DNA from 4 places in the Brevibacillus choshinensis genome. Region 4 is predicted to be linked to each of the others. Evidence: predicted binding sites of a transcription regulator. Region 4 holds the regulator's gene; each other region holds the start of a gene.
The links. Region 4 encodes LexA, which represses DNA repair genes until DNA is damaged. Its sites were predicted from a motif close to CGAACATATGTTCG; they were not measured.
Positions count from the first base shown of each region.

Region 1 (3,129 bases), 2.4 Mb from region 4:
TCACATGGGGCTTGTCCAAGATAAGGGAGCAAATCCTTATCCAGACTTGCATGCAACCCACTGGGCCGCCAATTCCGTACTGCAATTGTCAGCAGCAGGTATTCTCTCTGGTGATCTAACAGGCTATTTCCGTCCCGAACAAGGAGTAACCCGAGCGGAGATGGCATCTGTTGCTTATAAGGTAAAAGGACTAGAGCCTGCGAAGCTTGAAAACACATTCTCTGATACGCAGGGGCATTGGGCGTCGAATATTATCGAGGCTGTACAAAAGGCTGGTCTAATGCGCGGCTATGAGGATGGAACATTCCGGCCGAACCAGCGTTTGACACGAGCCGAGGCCATCACGATTTTGAATCGTCTGTTTGCCCGTCCGGCACTCTCCATCATGCAGGGGACCCACTGGTCGGATGTAGCACAATCTCATTGGGCAGCAGGCGATATTGAATCGGCCTCTCGTGACCTTCGTCTTTACCAAGATGGGCGAATCGAGTTTGCCGATCTTCACGAATAGGCAAGGCGTACCATGAATAAAACGAGCCCCCTCTTTTACAGGAGCTCGTTTTTTTTGTTTGTTGTCCAGAATCGCGCACACATATTTCCAGCTCACTCTATGCCGTATTAAGCGGGAGCCACTCAATCAGTCAGCTTGCTTCAAAAGACAAGCCCCTACCATCCGGAACTACGATGCAAAGAATTCTCCAGGCGCTCTGGAAGAAAGATAGAACTTGAAGCAGGAAGACTTTGTCCAATGTGATCTGAATTAGGAAAGAGACACCTCCGAATCTTGGAAAGTGCTCCTGTTGCCCCCCATTTGCCCCCATCAAATTGATAATCAGTGAAGGGAAATAAAATGGACCATTTTAAAAACCGCAAAAATCACGGATTCTTGAATAGAACGATACGGCGTGAAATCAAAAATTAATCAAGGTGGAACTGGATGATCACTGCTTTATCATGCAGAAGAAGTTCTGAGCTTTGACGACGGCGATCGCGTCCAAAAGCTCTACGGCCTACCAGAGCGATGGGTACCATATAGGTCCCAGAGAAGGAAACAAACCAATACTCAACTAAACGTGGGGTGTTTTTTATTGCATGTTCTCTTTCTGTTCGCATATACTACAAACGTGTGTTCCTGTTTTTGGCGGTGGTTCAATTGTTATCAGATATTGAAAGAAAAGACCTTCGGGTTATCGCCAACTACTCAGCTGGGCGACGTAGGACCCCAACGGTTGACGAATTGTGCATCAAGACTGGACGCAACAAGGGCGGTATCATGACTGTGCTTGAGGTTCTTGCGAAAGAGGAGTATATCGAGTGGCAAAGATCCAATACGGATCAGATCACAGTGTTAGAAGCCTGGGAACGAAAGGGGAACAACGGATGGCCAGCAAGGTAGAAAACGTCTTTGCAGCAAGTCGTTTCGTACTGCCTGAGCAACGCGAGCTGTACCTGCAGATAAAAGAAGATGAAAAGTATGTGGAGCGGCCGTCGATCGACGAAGATGAGTTCAGCGAAATGTGTTTCCGTATTTACGAAAGTACACAGTATGACTACGCAGTGACAGTCAAGTGGTTAGTACCGAGCAAGTGAAGCCTGGGAATAATCGAGGAGGCGTGGGGAGTCGTTCGGGAAATAGATGCGGCGCGCAAACGGTTCAAACTCGTGAGCGATTGGGATTCGCAATGGATTAACGTCAAGGATATCATGAGTGTGTCGAAATAGATAAAGAGATGGCTTAACCATCTCTTTATCTATATGTTATTTATCTTTTAATTTTATTGACATTCAGCCAGCTTCCTGTCCAATTCCAGGTTGGGTTATCTTGATTAAATTCATTGTATGGAAGAGCATCTTCACCTTCGGCTGGGTTGTTATATATTACATACTGTACATCCACGCCACCAATTTTTTTTGTGTAATAACCATTGATGATATAAGTGTGCCCAAAACCATCTTTCTTTTTTTCTTTAAAGGCAACAATAGGATATCCTTTATCGATTGATGCTTTTATTTGATTCCATGAAGCGGCAGAGTTTAGATTATCTCCATATATGCCCTTTTCATTAAGTTTACTTTTGAATTTGAATGCAGGAATGGTTACGTTATCTGTATGGCCATTTACAAACATAGCATACTCATCTTTAGTCATTTTGATTCCATAATAATCCAATAGCATGACGGAAACTGCATTCCAGCACCAGAGGGACTTACCTTGATATACCCAGTTAATTTTTATCTGTGGTGTTGGGTATTCCGGATCTGATCCGTAACTTGCGAATGCGGAACTTGGTACTAGTAAAAATACTACAGTCATAAGTAAAGCAATTAAACTCTTGAATCTTACCGAAATTGACATTATTAAAGCTCCTCTCATTTTGGTATATTTTTGCAACAAAGCAAATTATACTAAATTAGGTAAATTATTTCAAACATTTATATTAGAAAAATTTTCCTTAATCTATTTGTAAGTAAAATGTTTTCATGGATTTTTATATCGGTGTAAGACTGATACTCAATTCAATAAGGAGGGGCGGCATTGGCAAAGTCAAATATACCTAAACGGCCAACTCGGGATGAGTTTGAACTAGAGGAACTTGGCAATCAACTGGTGGAAGCAAAAGAAGATAAGGACGTTCGAGTTCTAACAGTTTGGGGAGAAGCTGAGAAGGTACGTGGGCGGATCACAGTACTTGATTCAAGGACAAGATTAGTCCATGTTGAAGATAATTGTTCTATAAGGAAAATCCCTTTCTTGGACATTATGAGGGTTAGTTATGCTTAGAAAGATATGAATCTTGTGGTGTGAGTATGATGAATTGTGGAAGGAACAACGTTGGTTGTGAGAGTCGAATTTCTTTCGGACGAGGTACAGGAAAACATAATTCGAATAGCCGAAGAAGCATGTTCATCTATTGAACCGGAGAATCTTTTTAGATATTACGATGAAGAAAACGATGTGGTTTACTGTGCCTCAGGAAGTGATGAGGGTTTCTGCGTTTCGGTAAGTGATTATCGACCTGAACTAAACGCTAGTGCCTTGGATATTCTAACGAATCGATTCGGTGAACCGCACTCGCTCAACGTGAAGGAGAGTTCGCTTGATCCAGGATTAAATATCTTTTATATGAC
Region 1 covers NZ_CP069127.1:1,026,022-1,029,150, forward strand. The annotation lists gene JNE38_RS05555 (S-layer homology domain-containing protein) at 1-511, shown strand, start outside; gene JNE38_RS31055 (YolD-like family protein) at 1,315-1,590, shown strand; gene JNE38_RS05565 (C39 family peptidase) at 1,763-2,356, opposite strand; gene JNE38_RS05570 (YolD-like family protein) at 2,537-2,782, shown strand.
Region 1: a site for LexA is predicted at 1,120-1,133, ahead of JNE38_RS31055 (YolD-like family protein). Genes of this name have one in related genera too.

Region 2 (3,129 bases), 290 kb from region 4:
TACGATCCGCACCTGCCCCAGATCCACCATGACGGCCCGAAACAAGATGCCATGCAAAATGTACAGGCGCATCATCTCCTGCTCTCCTTCTGGCGATCCCACCTGCTGCTCGGTCACTTGTAATGCCCCCCGATCTTGCGGGCTCGCTCTTTCGCCTGACCTGCTCCGAGCAGAGAAGCTGCCCGCAGGATGGCATCCTGACCGTAGCGGGTGCGGATGTCATCCATCGCATGGGCGAGCGAACGGCGCTTGTGATGATCCGTGAACAGATTGAGCTGCAGGACATTGTCGGGCACCAGCTGTCCCAGCGTGACGCCGATGCTGCGCACGGGGGTCTCCTGCCAATGCCGGTCAAAAAGGCAGCAGGCCGCTTCATACAGCGTCATGGCATCATTCGTCTGCTCCTCCAGCTTCATCTGCCGCCCAAAGCCTGTCATCACATCGAAATCGGCTCCGCGGCAGCCGACAGAAAGTACAGAACCCATCAGCTCCTTGCTCCGCGCCCGCCGGCACACCTCTTCACACAGCTCCAGCAGCACGACCTTGATTTCGGCGCCCGTGTGGTAATCCCGGGGGAGCGTCATGTGGTGACCGATCCCTTTTTGGGTATCGTACGTATTCAGCGAGACCGGCGAGTCATCCAGGCCCCGGGCGGTGCGCCACAGCACCTCGCCATTCACTCCAAAGCGGCGGGTGAGCACATTCGGTGCCAGCTCCGCCAGCTGCCTGATCTGATAGACCCCCATGCGGTGAAAGTGACGCTTCATCCGAGACCCTACGCCAAACAGCTTTTCAATCGGCAGTTTCCAGAGGGTCTCAGCCAGCTCCTCCCGCTTGAGCCAAAAAACGCCTTCCTCCCGCTTCTTGGCAAAGTTGTCACAAGCCATTTTGGCCAGCACTTTATTCTCTCCGATTCCCACCCGGCAGTTGATCCCGGTCTCCAGCCAGACGCGCCGCCGGATTTGCGCTGCCATCTGCAGGGGATCCCCTCCAAACAGGTGGACACTGCCCGTCACATCGAGAAACTGTTCGTCAATCGAGTACGGCTCCACCTTATCCGTGAACGCCTCAAAAATTTGGGTAATCTGCATCGAGATGCGGATGTACATCTCCATCCGCGGACGAACCACCACGAGGTTGCGGCACTTTTGCTGAGCCTGCCACAGTGCCTCCGCCGTAACCACGCCGTACGATTTGGCAATCGGGCATGCCGCCAGGACCACCCCGCTGCGCCGCTCCGGGTCTCCCGCCACGACGATTGGTTGATTCCGCAGCTGTGGGTTGGCCGCTTTCTCGATACTGGCATAAAAACTCTGCATATCGACCAAAAAAACGATCCGTTTGTTCGCATTGGCCATATTGCCATCCCCTTAGTAATTAGAAAACTGAATGTGATAATCCCTATTTGCAGAACAAGCGTTCGCAAATCCTTTTGTTCTTAGTATAGCAAACAAACGTTCGCTTTTATACCCCTTCCCTCTAAAAATGTGCTGGTAATTTTTTCTCCAAGAAAGCAGGGATTCCAAGCACATGGCAGAATCCTGTACAAAAAAGCAGGTGCGCTGTGTGGCGACCTCTAGAAAAGAAGGTGAGTTCCATGGAATCCTCCCCTCTGCAGACAGAAATTGGCGCAGTATTCGTGCCTGTTCGGCACATCGAAGAAGCCCGCGACTGGTATTGCCGGCTGCTCGGCATACCTGCTGATCAAGACATCTTGTTCGGCCATCTCTACTGCATTCCGATGCAAAAGGGCCCCACGCTCATCCTGGACAGCAAAATTTTCCCAAAAAGCTCACCCAGTGACGCTCCGCTGTTTCATTTCAACACGCAGGACATCGAGGCAGCTTACCGCTACCTGCAAGAGATGGGCGTTACGCTCGTGAGCCCCATCGAAAGCGGGCACTGGTTTACGTTCCGCGACCCAGACGGCAACCTGCTGATGGTCTGCAAATGCTAGACGGTCTCACCATCTTGCGACAAGTCAAAAAGTGGGCGTTCGCAGATCGGAACGCCCACCGCCTATGGCTGGATGTCAAAGAGACGAAAAAGTGCGCCCTGCAGCTGTACCTGTCCGAGGGCTTTTGCATGGAGGGCACGCTTCGCGAAGGCCTGCGGACAGGCGATGAGTACGAATCATTGATCGTCCTGTCCATGCTCAGACGCGAGTACACAGGCAGCTAATCCGTCAGATCCTGCTCACTTTGCACGAGCAGCCATTTGCCATCGCTGCTCGCCCCGATCACCCCAACATCATGGGGCAATCCTTCCAGAATCACCCGCTCCCGGCGCTGGTCGGCGTCATAAAGGCGAAGCGACTCTGTGGACGGCTTGCCCTCCTTCCCATCCTCCCACTTGGCATACACCAGCAGGTGCGTCCCCGGCACCCACATTCCCGAGCGCTCCAATTCGGTGATCAGCTTAGCGCCCTGGTAGAGTCCGCCATTATAGTACATCTGGTACTTCCCGTCATCGGACTGGGAATAGCCTGACCATACATCTTGGGCAACAGGGGGATTCCAGCTGATCACTTTCTCGGTTTTCCAATCGTAGCGCTGGCGAACCTCGGTGAGGCTGTCCGCGTTCTCCCGCATGATGAACGTCGCGTAGCGCCCGGCATCGTCGAAGGTCACAGGCAGGATCGAACCGTCCGCCTCGCTCGTCGGGATCGTACCTTTCACTGCTCCAGGAAGTCGCTGCTCTCCTCCCGTTTCGAGATCGCGAATGACGAGATCGAGATCGTCTTTCTGCTCGGCAGCACCCACTGCCATCAGCACGTACCGACGATTATGACTGAAGCTCGCTCCGTGCACGAAGCCCTTCACGTTGACGGGAGTCGCCCATTCGCTTTCCGGCACTTGCCCCTCCCCTTCAGGCTTGGCGTAGAAGAAGCCGCGTCGATCCGCGACAAAATCACCGTTTCCCCGGTAGTTGACGGTCAGCGGTACGGGATAGCGGGTCAGCTCCTTTTGATTCACATCGTAAATGGCATACAGCGGGATGTGGGGCGCATCGCACTCACAAAATTCCCGATAGCGGTATGCGAGCAAGAATCTGTTTTCCCTGTCCAGTGCACGCGAAACAAAATAAGGAGCGGTTAATGCGGAGATCCTTTCTTTCCGAGTCCCATCG
Region 2 covers NZ_CP069127.1:3,721,781-3,724,909, forward strand. The annotation lists gene JNE38_RS18750 (YhjD family protein) at 1-117, opposite strand, end outside; gene JNE38_RS18755 (DNA polymerase IV) at 114-1,358, opposite strand; gene JNE38_RS18760 (VOC family protein) at 1,598-1,957, shown strand; gene JNE38_RS18765 (GNAT family N-acetyltransferase) at 1,951-2,181, shown strand; gene JNE38_RS18770 (hypothetical protein) at 2,178-3,129, opposite strand, start outside.
Region 2: a site for LexA is predicted at 1,448-1,461, ahead of JNE38_RS18755 (DNA polymerase IV). Genes of this name have one in related genera too.

Region 3 (3,129 bases), 3.1 Mb from region 4:
CAAGGTTCCCACTTCTTCCGGTGTATCCAGGCGGAAGTCTACCCCAAAGCCGCTCTCACGGGCAAAGAAGGAAGGGAATTCGGAGGTGCGGTAGCCTACGACTGGCACACCTTGTGTCTCCAGGTACTCCAGTGTACGGCCGATGTCCAGGATGGACTTGGCGCCTGCGCAAACGACTGCAACGTTTGTTTGGGCCAGCTCCGTCAGGTCAGCAGAAACGTCCCATGTAATTTCTCCTTCACGGTGCACCCCGCCGATCCCGCCTGTCGCAAACATATGAATGCCAGCCAGTTCAGCTGCGATCATCGTAGCTGCCACCGTCGTCGCACCGATTTTACCGCTCGCGAGGATGTAAGGGAAGTCGCGGCGGCTTACTTTTTCTACGGACTTGTTGGTCGCAAACTCTTCCAGCTCGCTCTCCGTCAGGCCGATCTTGATTTTTCCGTTCATGATCCCGATCGTGGCTGGAACGGCCCCGTTGTCACGGATGATTTGCTCCACTTCTTTCGCCATCTCGATGTTTTGCGGATATGGCATCCCGTGCGAAATGATCGTCGTCTCCAGAGCCACTACCGGCAGATTGTTTTCCAGGGCGTGACGTACTTCCTCTGTGAAGGTCATATATTGTTTCATTGCTTATCGCTCCTTTTCGAATTGATCTACGGTCATCTCGAGCTGTTCCGGTTTCAGCATTGGGGATACGGACTGCTCTGTCTTCAAGGTCAGGGCAGAAGCAGCCAGCCCCAATTGGCAGGCTCGTTCAAAGGACTCGCCACCCACATACCCGTACAGTAATCCCGATGCAAAGGCATCTCCCGCACCAGTCACATCCACGACCTCCGTAGGGTACGGAGTGAAATGCTTGGATACATCCTCTGACTGATAATAAACGCCTTGTTCTCCCATGGTCACGATGACGTGCTTCACGCCGCGCTCCCTGATTTTGCGGCAAGCCTCGGCGCACTCCTCGATGCTGGAGATGCTCATTCCTGCCAATAACTCAGCCTCTTCCCGATTGGGCAAAATGGCTTCGACTCCGTCCAATCGCTGTGGCAGCTTTTTGGCTTTGGCAGAAGAGACCGGGTCCACAAAGAGCGGAATGTTCTCTTCCCGGCAGCGCTCGATGATATAAGCCAAGCAATCGGCCGGTACGTTTGTATCGAGGAATATTGCTTGGGCCGCCGCGATATGAGACCACTTGTCTGCATACATTTCCGGTGTCAGCGCATCATAAATATCCATGTTCGCCAGCGAGACAACCATCTCCCCGTCGATGTCCAGCAGAGCCGTATAGGTGCCTGTCCGCTGGGTTGGCAAGCGCCATACCTGGCTGATGTCGACACCGTGCTTGCGCGTCTCTTGCAGGATCCATTCCCCTTCTTTATCTTCACCTATGCTGGTAAAAAGAGAGGTTTTGCAGCCCAGCCTGCCCAAATTCTCGGCAATGTTCCGCGCCACCCCTCCGCATGATTCCATAATCGTGACGGGATTGGAGGAATGCAGCCGCACTTGCTGTTTCCCGCGCGCTTTGCGGTCCAGATTGGCTCCGCCGATGCACGCGATCGAGCCCTCTTCTCGCAGGACATACGCACGTCCCTTGATCTCTCCCCGCTTGGTCAGCTGAGCGATGTAGCCTGCGACAGCGGAACGGGAGATTCCCATCAAGTCTGCCAGCTCCTGCTGGCTGATAAAAGGATTGTGGCGGATATGCTGTAAAATCTGCATTTCTTTGTCCACGGTCATCCTCCTTTCTTCCTAAATAGCATTCACAGCTTCGTTTACAAACAAAAGTCTATCACACAAACAAAAGTTTTGCAAACCGACTTCAATTAGAAAATTTATCTGCGCCAAGCCTTTTGCGGATGCACTTATACTGGATAAGAATCTTATCATTCTCTTATCAGTACAAAAAAAGCTGCCGATTTTCGACAGCCTTTTTGCACCTCCTATCGCTACGAGCACTTCCTTTACACAGTCAGACTGCCGTCGACAGCAACGACGGAACCCGTCATGAAGCTCGCTTTTTCAGAAGCCAGGAATAGGACAACCTCTGCGATCTCATTTGGCTGACCGTGCCGTCCCATTCGCATAGGCGAAAGCTCTTCCGGCACGTATCCACCGTTTGCAAACGTATCGGCCACGCTCTTGAAGATCGCAGTCTCAATCCCGCCGGGGCACACAGCATTGATCCGAATCCCCTTTTTCGCGTACTCGATTGCGGCTCCCTTCGTCAGACCAATCACCGCATGCTTGCTGGCAGAGTAGACCGCGATGCTGTGCTCAGGGCGTATACCGGCCGAGGAAGCTGTATTGACGATGGCTCCCTTTCCTTGCTGCTCCATGATCGGGAGGACATATTTCATTCCCAGAAAAATGCCTTTCAAATTAATGGACATGATCCGTTCGTACTCCTCGATAGACACTTCGGTAAACGGAGCGAACTTTTGAATGATCCCTGCATTGTTGAACAAGACATCAATACGCCCGTACTCATCCATGGCCTGCTTCACATAGTTTTCCACATTGGCTGGGTTCGAGACATCTGCTTTCACGAAAATGCCTACTCCCCCATTGCTTTGAATTTGCTGCAGGGTTTCCTTGCCTGATTCCTCATTGAAATCTACAAGCACCACTCGATATCCGTTTTCCGCAAGCTTGATGCTGGTCGCCCTGCCAATTCCGCTTGCTGCTCCTGTTACTACCGCTACCTGTGTATGAGACATATTGATTCTCTCCCTTTGTTCCTGTTTTTTTTGATGATGCCTTCGGACTGCCTGCTGCTTGAGTGATACTTCGGCTACCCTCACCTCCTTTTGAGAACGCAAAAAAGACGCCGTAAGAATACCGGCGTCTTCTATAAATAATCGCATCACGATATAGCAATCCACATGAAGTCAGCTTGCAGTAAAGTGTGAGCTATCGAGGGGCAAAAGCATCCGGTACCTGTTTTCGTATGAAATTGGCATGCCAAAAAAAGGGCAGACTGATCCCGTTGCACGCAAATCCCCAAGCAGTCTGGGTGCTTTTACCAACGCCTCGACCATCGCGAAAACAGTGTCCATCATCACTTTTCCCTCCCTTCGTCCTCAGACCAAAATTACTTAACCCTTTTAACAATAATTCATTCCT
Region 3 covers NZ_CP069127.1:377,486-380,614, reverse strand. The annotation lists gene JNE38_RS02170 (pseudouridine-5'-phosphate glycosidase) at 1-633, opposite strand, end outside; gene JNE38_RS02165 (carbohydrate kinase) at 637-1,737, opposite strand; gene JNE38_RS02160 (SDR family NAD(P)-dependent oxidoreductase) at 1,968-2,723, opposite strand.
Region 3: a site for LexA is predicted at 1,801-1,814, ahead of JNE38_RS02165 (carbohydrate kinase). Genes of this name have one in related genera too.

Region 4 (3,129 bases):
TGCCGCACACGAAAGCAAACCAACCGTCACGCTCAGAAGCGCATACAACAACCCTCGAACAATCTGGCCATCTCCCCAAAAAGAAATGACCTCCAGAGAAAAGGTGGAGAATGTCGTAAATCCCCCCATTACCCCTGTGGCAAACAATAGATACACTTCCGGTGACAACATTCCCCGTTCTTTTCCCCATACAGACAGCAAACCAATCAGAAATGAACCCACGACGTTCGCGAGCCATGTTCCGATCGGCCACCCCGGCTGATTCGCTATCAATGAAAGACCATAGCGCATCATGGATCCGAGTGCTCCTCCTGCTGCCACCGCAATCCATGGAATCATTATGCTTTCCCTCCCATGCTCGGTTCGGAACAAAAAGACACCCTAGCTTGCAGCAAGGATGTCTTTGTTATCAATATCTGTTATCTTACTGTTTCCGACCATTTTCTTCAAGGTCTTCCACGTAACGGATGGAATCCAGGTTTGCTCTCAAAGAAAGCTTTACAGCATCGATATACTTTTGACGAAGTGCTTTTTGCTCGAGCTTTTCTTCCTCGGACAATCCGACCTCTTTTGACTTTTTCACCAGTTCATTAATGCGCTTGATTTCTGCGTCAGATACCACTACTGGTTCCTCCCCACCTGTAAGTAATGCCGCTCCATTATACCATATCCCAAGGGCGGTGCAAGCAGGTCGGGCGTCAGTGAATGGGAAGTTATTCCGGAAGCGGTATTCTCAAGGTCTGGCCAGGGTAAATCATGACACCTTCCATGTCGTTTATTTCTTTGATCGCCGCTACAAGCTCATTCACGTCCATCTTCGCTTCCTCTTGATAGCGAACAGCCAGCTTCCACAAGCTATCTCCGGCACGCACTGTGATTTCCTTTACCGGCGGAGCCACCTCTACACCAGAAGCAAACACCAGTTCGGTCAACAAATAAAAAAAGAGAGAAAAACTAATCAGAAACAATAGAGCCTGTCCTCGGGTAATGCCGAAACGAGTGCGTCGAACTACCTTCTTTTCAAAGCGATTATGTACAGTCAATACAGACATCAATATCTCCTCCTACAAACGTACGTTCTGTTCTCTTGTTACCATCATATATGGGAACGTATGTTCATGTCAACAAAAAAGATCCGAACTTATGTTTGTCGAACGCAAGATCCCATGGTATAATATAGGAAAACATGTTCGAGAAAACTGAGGTGTCTCTTATGTCAAAACTTTCGAATCGACAGCAGGCCATCATCGACTTCATCCGAAAAGAAGTCCGCGATAAAGGCTACCCACCTTCCGTACGGGAAATCGGGGAAGCAGTCGGACTTGCCTCCAGCTCTACTGTACACGGACACTTAGCTCGCTTGGAAAAGAAAGGCCTCATTCGGCGCGACCCTACCAAACCTCGTGCCATTGAGCTCTTGTCTGAGGAAGATCGCTTTCAAGATGATTTTGAAGATTCCGTTGTTCGTGTGCCCGTCATCGGGAAAGTCACTGCAGGTCAACCGATCACAGCCATTGAAGATGTCGAGGAATATTTCCCATTGCCGGAAAACATCGTAACGTCGGACAAGGTGTACATGCTCCGCGTATCCGGTAACAGTATGATCGACGCGGGAATTCTCGATGGCGACTACGTCATTGTCCGTCAGCAGCACGTTGCGAATAACGGTGATATCGTAGTGGCGATGACCGAAGAAGATGAAGCCACTGTCAAACGCTTCTTTAAAGAGAAGAATCATTTCAGACTCCAGCCGGAGAACGCCACGATGGAGCCGATCATCCTCGACGCCGTTTCGATTCTCGGTAAAGTCATCGGAGTCTATCGCTTGATTCACTAATGATTGCAAGTAAAAAGGACAGCCTCTGCTGTCCTTTTTTGCGCCTATGCCGCGATGAAAAACCAAATGATCATCGTCACCTGGAGCACGACTTTGACGACGGCACTTCCCAAAAATCCGATCAATGAGCCAAAGCCTGCCTTGATGGCTTTTTCCATCGTTTGTTTTTGCATGAAGAGTTCTACCAACACGACGAAAGCGAATGGAAGAATGATCATACCGAACGGCGGGAACAAGAAGATCCCGAGCAAAATCCCGATGATCGCCGCAAACGAAGACCACTTAGATCCCCCGTACTTTTTCACAAAATACATATTGGTCAAGAGATCTGCTCCGTACAAGAGCACACTGAGCGCAATCATCCCCCACCAAAAGGATGACGGAAGTCCCGCACCCGGATCTGCAATAAAGAAGTGATAGATCAGGAAGCCGCCCCATAGCAGGATCGTATCAGGTAATACCGGCAGAAAGATTCCGGCGATACTCAATACAAACAAAGCTACCACAATCACCCATAAAAGTATATCCACTACCCCCACTCCTCTCCCTATGGTATACGAGTCAAGCTCATTTTCGTTGCAGTCTGTTTGACAACCGACTACAATCATTTCACACCCCTATTCTATGATCGTTACCCAATTCTTCGGGACCAAAACACGATGGAGGCATCCACATGAAAAACTGGCGTGATCTCGCTTATTTGCAATCCGGCAATGCTCGCCAACAGGCTGCCTGGAATGCCATCTCGCAAATCCGGCTGATGGAATCCTTGTGTGCGTACGATCCCGTTCTCGCCGGCACAATCCCCCTGCAAATCGATGTTCCGGATAGTGATCTCGATATCATCTGCGTGAGTCATGACCTGGATCGCTTTGATGCTGATGTGCGTGCAGCATATGGCAGCATGGAAGGCTATCAGGAGAGCCGTATTCTCGTATCTGGCAAGGATTCCAGCGTCATCGGATTTTATGCACATGACTTCTGGTTTGAATTGTTCGCTCAATCTGTCCCGGTCGAACAGCAAAATGCATACCGCCATATGGTTATCGAGGATCGATTGCTCTCGATCGGCGGTGAAGAGGCTTATCGGGATATTCGAATGCTCAAAGCGAACGGCATGAAAACCGAGCCTGCCTTCGCTCACTACTTCCATATCCCAGGCAATGACCCTTATCAGGCACTTTTGGAGCTAGAGCGCTACCATACGGAAGAGCTTACGTCCTACATTCTCCTCTTCCAAGAGAAAAACCAGTCCAGATAATGCTTGCCGGACTGGTTCCTCCTTATCAGGT
Region 4 covers NZ_CP069127.1:3,429,670-3,432,798, forward strand. The annotation lists gene crcB (fluoride efflux transporter CrcB) at 1-339, opposite strand, end outside; gene JNE38_RS17295 (DUF896 domain-containing protein) at 425-622, opposite strand; gene yneA (cell division suppressor protein YneA) at 714-1,052, opposite strand; gene lexA (transcriptional repressor LexA) at 1,214-1,837, shown strand; gene JNE38_RS17310 (DUF456 domain-containing protein) at 1,882-2,367, opposite strand; gene JNE38_RS17315 (DUF4269 domain-containing protein) at 2,511-3,098, shown strand.